DNA from 2 places in the Rothia sp. HSID18067 genome. Region 1 is predicted to be linked to the other one. Evidence: riboswitches for the same ligand, from Rfam matches in the RefSeq annotation. Region 1 holds a riboswitch; the other holds the start of a gene.
The links. Region 1 has a riboswitch for S-adenosylmethionine ahead of D8M23_RS07325 (ABC transporter ATP-binding protein). Riboswitches for the same ligand answer to the same signal wherever they lie in the genome.
Positions count from the first base shown of each region.

Region 2: it holds a riboswitch for S-adenosylmethionine, as region 1 does, so the genes downstream of both, D8M23_RS10105 (methylenetetrahydrofolate reductase) here and D8M23_RS07325 (ABC transporter ATP-binding protein) in region 1, are expected to answer to the same signal.

Region 1 covers NZ_RBMF01000002.1:536,295-541,648, reverse strand. The annotation lists gene D8M23_RS07335 (ABC transporter permease) at 1-355, opposite strand, end outside; gene D8M23_RS07330 (aliphatic sulfonate ABC transporter substrate-binding protein) at 358-1,407, opposite strand; gene D8M23_RS07325 (ABC transporter ATP-binding protein) at 1,520-2,341, opposite strand; SAM riboswitch class I at 2,346-2,428, opposite strand; SAM riboswitch class IV at 2,605-2,714, shown strand; gene D8M23_RS07320 (LLM class flavin-dependent oxidoreductase) at 2,819-4,246, shown strand; gene D8M23_RS07315 (YchJ family protein) at 4,383-4,820, shown strand; gene D8M23_RS07310 (hypothetical protein) at 4,877-5,354, shown strand, end outside.
Region 2 covers NZ_RBMF01000003.1:281,578-286,931, forward strand. The annotation lists gene D8M23_RS10085 (sugar porter family MFS transporter) at 1-240, opposite strand, end outside; gene D8M23_RS10090 (aldo/keto reductase) at 337-1,338, opposite strand; gene D8M23_RS12325 (HPP family protein) at 1,453-2,007, opposite strand; gene D8M23_RS12390 (CGNR zinc finger domain-containing protein) at 2,449-2,682, shown strand; SAM riboswitch class I at 3,480-3,589, shown strand; gene D8M23_RS10105 (methylenetetrahydrofolate reductase) at 3,670-4,581, shown strand; gene metE (5-methyltetrahydropteroyltriglutamate--homocysteine S-methyltransferase) at 4,624-5,354, shown strand, end outside.

The DNA.
Region 1 (5,354 bases):
AGATTACCAGGTGGGTTGCTAGCTCGCCGCGTTGGGCCAGCTCGGTTCCGGCGGCTATGACGCGGGTGGGGGAGGGCAGCTGCACCGCGGTGAATACCCCGGCGGTGCTCAGCACGTACCACAGCGTGATGAGTGCTGCGGGCAGGATAAGCCCCACATAGTGTTTGGCACCCAGAGGCAGGGCGCGCTTTGGCCGGGGCTGGCCGCGGTGGGAGCTCGCCAATTGGGTGCGCCCGGCAGCGGTGCTGGCAGCTGCCGTGCGGGCTGCGGCGGTTTCTGCGGCTGCGGATTTCGTGTGTTTGGGGGTATCTGAAAGTTCTGGGGCGTTGGAAATTTTGTCGAGGGTTACACTCATGGCTAGCTCACCGTCTTCTTCACGTTCTCAATGGCGGCGCTGTCGGCTTTCTTGGCGTATGTGTCGTCCACGATGCTGCTCAGCGCCTTATCAATGTCTGACTGGTTGGGGACGTCCCCGGATTCGACGAGGATCGGGCCAACACCTTTGAGCACCTGCACCTGCTTGTCCCCTGGGATTGGGTCAATATTCAGGTGGGTTCGTTCCATCACGAGTTTGGCGGTTTCTAACTTAATACCGGACTCGTCGGCGAGAATCTGGGTTGCTTCAGCAGTGTTTTCCAGCGCCCATTTGCGTGCATACTCATACACGTTCACGATGGTTTGCGCCGCGTCCGGGTTGTCTTTGAGGAACTGCTCGGTGGCGTTGAGGAACCCGTACGTATTGAAGTCTAGGTTGCGGTAGAACAGCACGTCGTGGCTTTCGATTTCCGCGCTGGCCATAATCGGGTCGAGCCCGCTCCAGGCGTTGACCTGCCCGTTATCGAGGGCGGTCCGCCCATCGGCGTGCTGCAGGTTCTGGATGGTTACCTCTTTCGCCGCGATGCCTTCCTTCTTGAGCGCTTGGAGCAGCAGGAAGTACGGGTCGGTTCCTTTGGTGACCGCCACCGACTTACCCTTTAAATCTGATACTGCATGAATATTCGAGTTTTTGGTGGTGACCAGCGCCGACCATTCGGGCTGCGAGTACAGGTCAATCACCTTAATGGGTGAGCCGTTCGCGCGGGCCAGCAGCGCGGCAGAACCGGCGGTTGAGCCCACATCAATGTTTCCCGAACGCAGAGCCTCATTGGCTTTGTTTGACCCGGCTGATTTGACCCATTCTAGCTTTTTACCTTTTTCCTGCAGGGCCTTCTCTAGCCACCCTTTCTTTTTAATAACAAGGGAGAGCGGGTTGTAGGTGGCGTAGTCCACGGTCACGGTGTCTTTGCCTTTTGCGGCTCCCGCGCCGGGGGTTCCTGCGCCTTCTCCGGCGCATCCGGCAAGAACGGTGGTGAGGGCGCTGAAGGCCAGCAAGCCCTTAAGAGCTTCGGCTCTGGTGATGGCTGTCATGGGTAATCCTTGGGTGTCTGATGGGGTGAAGAAAACAGTAAATTGTGAATAATTATTCACTAAGAGGGGGCGCGCAGCGGCTCTGGGTGTACGCGGGAGGCTGTGCCCTGCCCTAAGCGGGAACCGGGGTGGTATCGGCTTTTTCCACGCCGAGCTCTGTCAGCAGCTCAGCCCGCAGGGCAGTTAGCTCTTTGCTGGCCCTATCACGCGGGTGAGCGTCGCTAATGGTGACTACACGTGTGATCGTTGCGGGCGCATTGGGCGCGAATTTGCCGAGCACAATCACCCGGTCTGAGAGGTACAGCGCCTCTTCCACATCGTGGGTGACCAGCAGAACCGTGGTCGGGTCTTGCCGGTGAATATCCAGCAGCAAATCCTGCATTTTAATGCGGGTCAGCGCATCCAACGCCCCAAACGGTTCGTCCAGCAGCAGCACCCCGGGTTCACGCGCCAGCGCCCTCGCCAAAGAAACCCTCTGAGCCATTCCTCCGGAGATTTCTTGGGGGCGGTGCGTGGCGTAGTCGGTGAGCCCCACCAGGCGCAGCAGCTCGCGGATGCGCTCCTGCGCTCGTGTCTTTGGGATGCCCTGCGGCAGCCCGAGCGCCACATTATCGGCGACGGTGCGCCAGGGCAGCAGGCGCGGCTCCTGAAAACCGATTGCCACCCGCTGATCAAGCCCGCTCACCGGGGTGTCGCCGATGCGCACCTGCCCGCCCGTAATGCGGTTCAGTCCGGCGGCGGCCCGCAGCAGCGTGGACTTGCCGCACCCTGAGGCACCAATGACCGAAATAATTTCTCCCGCGGCGGCGGTAAAACTCACTTCGCGAAGCACCTCGTGCGTGTTCTTGCCGGACTGTGGGAACGACTGGCTGACGGCGTCGAAAGTGATCGTCTGGGCGTTGGCGGGTAGCTGGGTGTGGTGATTCTGTGTCATGTTACTTCCATCGGTCCTGGCGTTAGCACCCGCTAGGGGTTGCTGCGACGTCGTCGAGCCAGGTCTCTCAGTCGCTCTGGATGGGTTACGCCTATAACCCTAGAGGAGCGTGCCATTGCAGCGAAAACACATGACGTACCGTGACTAACGGTGACTAAATATTGCATGATTCATGCGAAATATTACGGTGCGGAGTCACAAAAATTAATGTTCGTCATATACTGTTCACCCCCATCTGCGAGGGGATACACTCAAAACGCAAGGATTATGAGTCCCGGCGTAAAGCTCTGGCTAGCCGGGCGGCAACCCTCTCCCGTAGCGGGGTGCCCCAGATGATGATCTGGCTTCAAGGAACACGAAGCAAGTACGGCGCGAATGCGCCACCTGCACAACTTGGAACACCAAGAAGGCCACCACCTATAAGGAGGCGGCGCGCGGGGTGCAGGAACACCCTAACATTCGCGAAAGGATACGTAGATGGCTGAGCAGAAGAAGCGCATCGCAGTTAACGCATTCGACATGACCTGTGTGGGTCACCAGAGCTTCGACCTCTGGCGCCACCCCCGCTCCCGGGCTACCGAGTACAACACCATCAAATACTGGACTGACCTGGCACAGATCCTTGAGAAGGGCTTCTTCGACGGCGTATTCCTAGCCGATGTTGTGGGCATCTACGATATTTACAAGAACTCCGCCGCACCTGCTATCGAAGGCGGCGCGCAGGTGCCCGTGAACGATCCGTTCATGCAGATCTCCGCAATGGCCGCCGTAACCGAGCACCTGGGCTTCGGTGTGACCTCAGCCGTCACCTACGAGCAGCCTTACACGCTCGCACGCAAGTACGCTTCCCTTGACCACCTCACCAACGGGCGTGTGGGCTTTAACGTGGTGACCTCATACCTGCCTTCTGCTGCCGAATGTCAGGGCCTTGAAACCCAGATTGAGCACGACACCCGATACGAACTCGCCGAAGAGTTCCTGGACGTCTGCTACAAACTCTGGGAAGGCTCCTGGGAAGACGGCGCGGTCGTCAAGGATCGCGAGAAGGGCATCTACGCCGACCCCGCCAAGGTGCACCCGATTCAGCACAAGGGCAAGTACTTCAGCGTGCCCGGCGCGGGTCTGACCGAACCCAGCCCCCAACGCACCCCCGTGATTTTCCAGGCGGGCGCATCCAGCCGCGGGCAGAAATTCTCCGGCAAGCATGCCGAGGTTGTGTTTATCGGTGCGCTGCGCCCCGATCTGACCCGCATTATTACCGACCGCATTCGTGACCGCGCCGAAGAGAACGGCCGCGGCCGCGACGAAATCAAGGTTTTTGCGATGCTCTCCATCATTGTGGACGAGACCGAAGAGAAGGCGAAGGCAAAGTACGAAGAGTACCGCAAGTACGTGAACCTGGAATCTTCGCAGGCCATTATCGGCGGCTGGTCCGGCGTGGATCTTTCCCAGTTCGACGAGGACGAGGTACTCAACTATGTGAAGACCGAGTCGATTCAGTCCTTCCTCACTCCCTTCACCCTGCAGGCCAAGGATAAGCAGTGGACGCGTAAGGATATTGCCGAGCACTGCACTATCGGCGGTATGGGCGAGGTTATTGTGGGCGACCCGCAGCAGGTGGCCGATGAACTAGAACGCTGGATTGATGAAGGCGGACTGGATGGTATTAACCTGGCATACCACGTTTCACCCGGCTCCTTCGAGGACTTCATCGAGTTCGTGGTTCCTGAGCTGCAAAAGCGTGGACGCTACCGCACCTCCTACGAGGGCGAGACCCTGCGCGAAAGCCTGTTCGGTAAGGGACAGACTAAGGTTGCAGACTCGCACCCGGCCGCGAAGTACCGTGGCGCCTACGTGGGTAAGCCCTCCACGGCAGATACCCCGGCACGCGCTATCGCCAACTAAACCCGCTGCGCCTGCGCGCATGGTTGTAAAATCTTCCCTCCTGGGATGATAAAAAGAGCCTTTATTTGAATAAAGCATTAAAAGGCCGCTTTATTCGAATAAAGGCTCTTTTTCACGCATGTTTAGAATGGGGTGCATGAGCGAAACAACCCTGTACGACCCTCAAGCCCGCTGCCCCTGCACAAGCGGCGAGGTATACGGTGCCTGCTGCGGGCGGTACCTGGGCGAGTTTGCCGCATCCGGAACCCTGAACGCGCCCACACCGCTGGCCCTGATGCGCTCGCGATTTACCGCTTTCGCCCTGCACGATGCGCCCTACCTGCTGGCAAGCTGGCACCCGCATACGCGCCCCGCCGAGTTAACGTTGGATGAAATGTTGCGCTGGTACCGGCTGGATATTCTGGGCTCTTCGGGTGGTCCCTTCGATGCGGCGGGCACGGTCGAGTTCGTGGCGTACTACCGCTCAGTTCCCGGCACGTCCGCCAAAGAACGCGTGAAAGGCACCATGCACGAAAAATCTCGCTTCGAGAAAGTGCACGGCACCTGGTACTACCTGGACGGTGAGGTTGGCTAAGTTCCTCCCGACCGGGCAGTATGGCAGAAATATTCCTCTTATGGTATGTTTTTGCCATGATGTCAGTCGCGGAATATGCCCAGCACGCCGGGGTGAGCCCCCGAAGCGTGCGTGCACGCCTTGAACGAGGATCTTTGAGTGGACAAAAAATCGCCGGGCGGTGGATGGTTTCAGATAACCCGCACGAGCATCACTCCGCACATGGGCGCAAAATCTCGATGTCATCCTTCGATCAACTTGCCGCCTATCTTGACGGTAACAGTGCATCCCTTACCCCCGATGCACGCCGCCGTGCCAAAGAACGTGCACATAACCTCTCCGAACGTGGGGTAGAAGCTCTTAGGCAGTATGCAGTGCGTGCAGATGCGAAACTTCAATTCTATGCTGTGCCTTCTGCTGACCTGCATGACTTGATGGACGAACGAACATTAGCGCTTACGGGTGTCAGCCACGAATATTCGGAAATTTACGGGGCTACCGTAGAAGCATATGTGACTCCCCACAATCTCGAATCCCTGAAATTTATCTACGCAC
Region 2 (5,354 bases), on a different contig from region 1:
AGCGAGGGAGCCTGTGACCCAGCCTTGAATGGTGTTGCCCATGCCAAGTTCGCGGCTCATGGGGTCAAGGGCACCGTTAATAACGCCGGTGTCGTACCCGAAGAGGAGCCCGCCGAAGGTTGCCACCAGCGCGATAACGCCCAGGCGGCGGGTGTGTGCGCCCTGCCCGAGCGGGGGTAGTGTGCTGGCGCGGTTCGGCGGATCAGTGGTGATGCTCATGCGGGTAGTCTTGTCTCTCATGCGGTCGGGTGTTCTGCGTTTTTGTGTGGTGCAGGGGTTTAACGCCCGCCCCGGCGGCAGTATTCCCGTTCAGCAATATCTGTGGTGAAGGTTGTGTTAGAAAAGCGCGATGCGCTCGGGGGCGGGGAAAATCTCGTTGAGCCGCGCCAGTTCGTCGTCGTTGAACCGCACGCTTGCGGCCTGCGCGTTTGCGCGTACCTGGTCGGGGGTGGTTGCCCCGGCGATCACGCTGGCAACGGGGTTCTGCTGTTTGAGCCAAGAGATGGACGCTTGAACCTCGGAGGTCCCCAGATCGGCGCAGAATTCGCGGTAGGCGTCGAGTTGTTCCCAGTCGGCTTGCGCAAGTACCTGCGCTTTGGAGTGCGACAGGCGTGACCCTGCCGGGATGTTGTCGCGGCGGTATTTTCCGGTCAAAAGCCCGTTAGCGAGCGGGAAGTAAGGGAGCACCCCGAGCCCGAAGTGGCGGGCGGCGGGCAGAATTTCGAGTTCGGCGCGGCGATCCAGCAGGTTGTAGTGGTTTTCGGCGGCGATAAACCGCTCAGTGCCGAGTTCGCGGGCGAGATGCTCGGCGTGGGCAAGCTGCCACCCCGCAAAGTTGGAGTGCCCCAGGTAACGCACCTTTCCGCTGGTCACGAGCGTATCAAGAGCAGACAGGGTCTCTTCCAGCGGGGTGTTCGGGTCGGGGCTGTGGTAGAAATACAGGTCAATGTACTCGGTTCCCAGGCGGCGCAGTGAACCTTCGACGGCACGCATGATGTATCGGCGTGAGCCGCGCGCATCCCAGTCGTTGCCGTTGAGGGTACCGGTAGGGAGCCCGAATTTGGTGACGATAATCAGGTCATCACGATTGAGGTTGAGTTCGCGCATCGCGGTACCGAACATGGTTTCTGAAAGCCCGGGCTCGGCACCGTACAGGTCAGCAATATCGAAGAAGCCGATGCCCGCCTCAACTGCGGCGGCGATCACGGCGTTGGTGCCTTCCTGAGTTTGAGTGGGGGTGCCGGGGCGCCCCAGGTTGTTGCAGCCGATACCGACGGAGGGCACGACCAGCCCGGAGTTACCCAGGCGTGCAGATGCGGGAGATTCGATGCGTTCCATACGTTTACTCTACCGTGTTTGACAGTACATGGTCGCAAACATTACGCCAATAGTGTTATACAACCTACACGAGCAGGCAGGCTTTCTTCTCCTCGCAATGCAGGCACGGGACAATTACCAGATATAAGTAGGATATCGTACGGAGTTTATTGTATTAGCGGCAGCCCCTACCAATACAAGAAGTAATGCGGCTACAGCCGCCAGCCCAATAAAGAGCAAACCTGAAGACGCTGTGGTGACACCAATAATTGCTGTTGCTGCTGCTGGTGAATGTGGTGTACGGGTGAGCATCATAGCACCCAACGCTAGCCCACCAGCCAGTGCTCCCAGCCACAGGGAATTCCCGGCCATTCCAGTAAGCACTCCAACCGTTGCACTAACAGTCTGTCCTCCAATAACGTTCCGTGGCTGAGATAGTGGCAATTTCGGTGCCCCCATCACAAGTGCCATGGATGCAGCCATGGGAGGTATAAGCAGCATATATCCCGTACTGGCAGTAATCGCTGCAAGGAGCGTGAGAGCAACAACGCTTGCCAGAGTAGCAACAAAAATCGTCCGTATCTTGGGTCGTGGAGGAGCTGCACTCCGCCACCATGGATTTTCCGCTGGGTTCGATTCATCGTTTTTCACAGCCTGCTGAGACGCATAAGGGTGTTGCGAGGATGACATAAAATCTACCTTCCTAATGTAGATACCATTAGACTAACCTCATGCTAGCATAGTCTTCATGGATGGCACGACAGCATTGCGTCAGAATCGGGAGAATCCATGAAATCGCAATACATTATTGACGGCGCTATGGTACGACCGCTAGAATCCCTAGCTTCGAATTTTGCAAGCAGCAGGTATTATGACGGCAAAGAAATTATTGATCGCTTCGAAAACATAGAAACAGCACAGGGATGGATAAACACAATGTCCCGAGAGCTTAGTATATGGTCACCATTTCAGATCAATGAGAAAGATTTAACGGTCTTTCAACAGTTGAGGGAACGTATTATTTCCTTATATTCAGCACGTATAGACGAAAATGAAGATGCCGTCAAGGATACATTATCTGCACTTACACATTCTTTAAAACCTCAAATCCATCATCTATCCGTTATCCAGATGGTGAACAGTCTAAACTCTAAGCATTCTATAGACACTCCCAACCAGTTAGTCGCGCTTATATCAGTTTCTGGTGCATTGACAATAGCGGGAGAGACAGGCGACAGGCTCCGTAAGTGCCATGCTCCTCATTGCGTCCTGTTCTACACACAGAACCACTCCAAACAACGCTGGTGCAGTAGTACCTGTGGAAACAGGTCCCGAGTAAGTCGGCACTATCAAAACCATAAATGAAATATTAATGAGAGAAACAATAATAAGGCTATTCTGTTGTTAGTTTTTGATTTACCCAACCTGCGAATAGAGTGGCTAAGTTAAAGCCAGGTAAGCTCCCTCTTTTTATCCCTCCACCCAGCGGACGCATAAAAACGTACTCAGACTATGTAATACAGCCCATCCTGCGCAATAAAATTTTCAAACTCGCGGGCACATTCCTCGCATTCACCCAACCCCAATGCCGATGTATCCGTCCGAACGCTCAGCACTCATAAAGAATAAATTCTTACGTTACTGAGAGGGTAAATCGTATGGAGAAGAAAAATTACTTGGAGCTAATAGCTCAAGATGACGTGCTGAAAAAGCCTCAATACCCAATGCTGATTTCCTCAGAGTAAAACCGGAAGCAGATAAAGGAGGGCCCCGACATATGCGCATATCCTGTGAACCTGCAGATTCACGGGTAGAGGCGGTCGGGGGACTCTTACGTACAGTTTACACAACATGTTTTCTCAGAACAATAGGTTTTCCTTGCAGAATGCCTTCTCCCTCTCGCCGCCGCGTCACCTCCTCTGCACTCTTCGCGGGCAGATAGTTTTGTGACGAGCAGATAACATTCCGCTATCTGCTCGTCGACATATTATCTACTCGCGGCCAAATCAGGTGGAGGTTTCAACGCGCTAGTCCGACCTGCCGCGAACCCGTATGACGTATTGTTTCGCCGCATCCCACAATATTAAGCGGTTATGACCGTGCGACGACATGTGCCGACATATTCTTGCTGGCACCGCGCATCCTGCCTAAAGTAGGAGTGTTATCTATCCAGAGCGACCGAGAGATCTGGCTCTTCGACGTCGCAGCAACCTCGCCAGCCTCCACCCCACGGGGTGGGCGGACAAGGTGCTCCCGCCAGAACCGATAGAAGTGAATTCCCTTCGCATTGTGCATAAAGAATTCGGCGTACCTTCGGGCACGCTTCTATCGGGTGAACACGAAGGAATGAAAATGACGACAGTTCACCCGGCTCTCTCCTACGAGCTGTATCCGCCGCGGTCGCACGCAAGCTGCGATTCCCTGCTCAAAACCATTACCGAGCTTGAGCAAACCAACCCGGATTACGTTTCCGTCACCTATTCGGGCGATGCGCAGCGCCGCCAAAAGACGCTGGCTCTGCTCGATCACCTGGTGCATGAAACCTCGCTGAACCCGCTGGCGCATCTCATCTGCGTGGGGCATTCCGTGGCCGATTTGGAACGCTCAGTTCGTCTGATTCTGGGGCTTGGAGTACGCGGTTTCTTGGCGCTGCGCGGCGATATTCCGCCCGAAAACACGCGCCCGCTTGAGCTGCCTTTTGCCCGCTACCTGGTGGAGCTGATTCGCAGGGTGGAACGTGAGGATTTCGCGCATCTTGCCGCGGGGAAAGTGTCGATTGGGGTTGCGGCGTACCCGCATAAGCACCCCGAGTCTTCCTCGCTTCTTCAAGACATTGAGATTCTGCTTTCAAAGCAGCGTGCCGGGGCGGATTTCGCCATCACCCAGGTTTTCTTTGAGACCGAGCGCTATTCGGGGCTGGTGGATGCTGCGCGCCTTGCCGGGGTTCAGATGCCCATTATTCCCGGTATTATGCCCGTTACCTCGCTGACTCGGCTGACGAAGCTGTGCGAGCTTGCCGGGTTTGAAGTACCGCGCGAGCTGGCGCATCGCCTAGAAACCGCGAGCGATTCGCGCGAGCTGCACCGCATCGGCGTGGAACATGCACTCGACCAATGCCGCAAGGTGCTTGATGCTGGCGCCCCCGGCCTGCATTTCTACACATTTAACGAGCATGAGGCTGTGCTGGACGTCCTCGAAGAACTCGACGTTCCGCGCTACTCGAACCGTTTCAAACTCCCCCTAAGCGATCTTCAATACCTCTAAACTCCCCTTTTATTTGACACCCTCCCACAGTAAGGAACTAGGATGACCCACACCCCATTCCCCGCAGCAACCATCATCGGTTACCCCCGCGTGGGCCGTTTCCGCGAGCTGAAAAAAGCACAGGAAGCGTTCTGGAAAGGCAAAATCACGCAGGATGAACTGCGCCAGGCGGCCGCAGATGTGCAGCGCACCTACTATGACCGTGTGATCGAGCGCGGTCTTAGCGCCACCGATTCGTCTATCCCGGCGACTTTCTCGTACTACGATCAGGTGCTCGATGCCGTGCGCCTTTTCACCCTCGTGCCCCAGCGTCTTGCCGACGCCAAGGATGCGCGCGGCCTGCTCGATCTGCCCGGGTACTTTGCTCTAGCACGCGGCACCGAGACGCTGCCTCCGCTGGAGATGACGAAATGGTTCGACACGAACTACCACTACCTAGTGCCCGAGATCGGCCCGGATACCGAGATCACGCTGAATCTTGAGGCTATCGACGAGCAGCTTGAAGTCGCCAAGGAGCACGGGGTGACGGTACGCCCGCAGCTGGTCGGCCCGCTCACCCTGCTTCTCGGGGCAAAAGCCGAACAGGGTTCGCCCGAAGGGTTCACACCGCTGGATCGCCTGGACGATTTCGTGAAAGCCTACCGGCAGGTGCTCGCCGAACTGGCGGCACGCGGCGTGCAGTGGGTGCAGCTCGACGAACCCGGCCTGACCGTGGACCGCGACATTCCCAACGCCAAAATCGCCGAATTGGCGCGTAAAACTTACACCGCGTT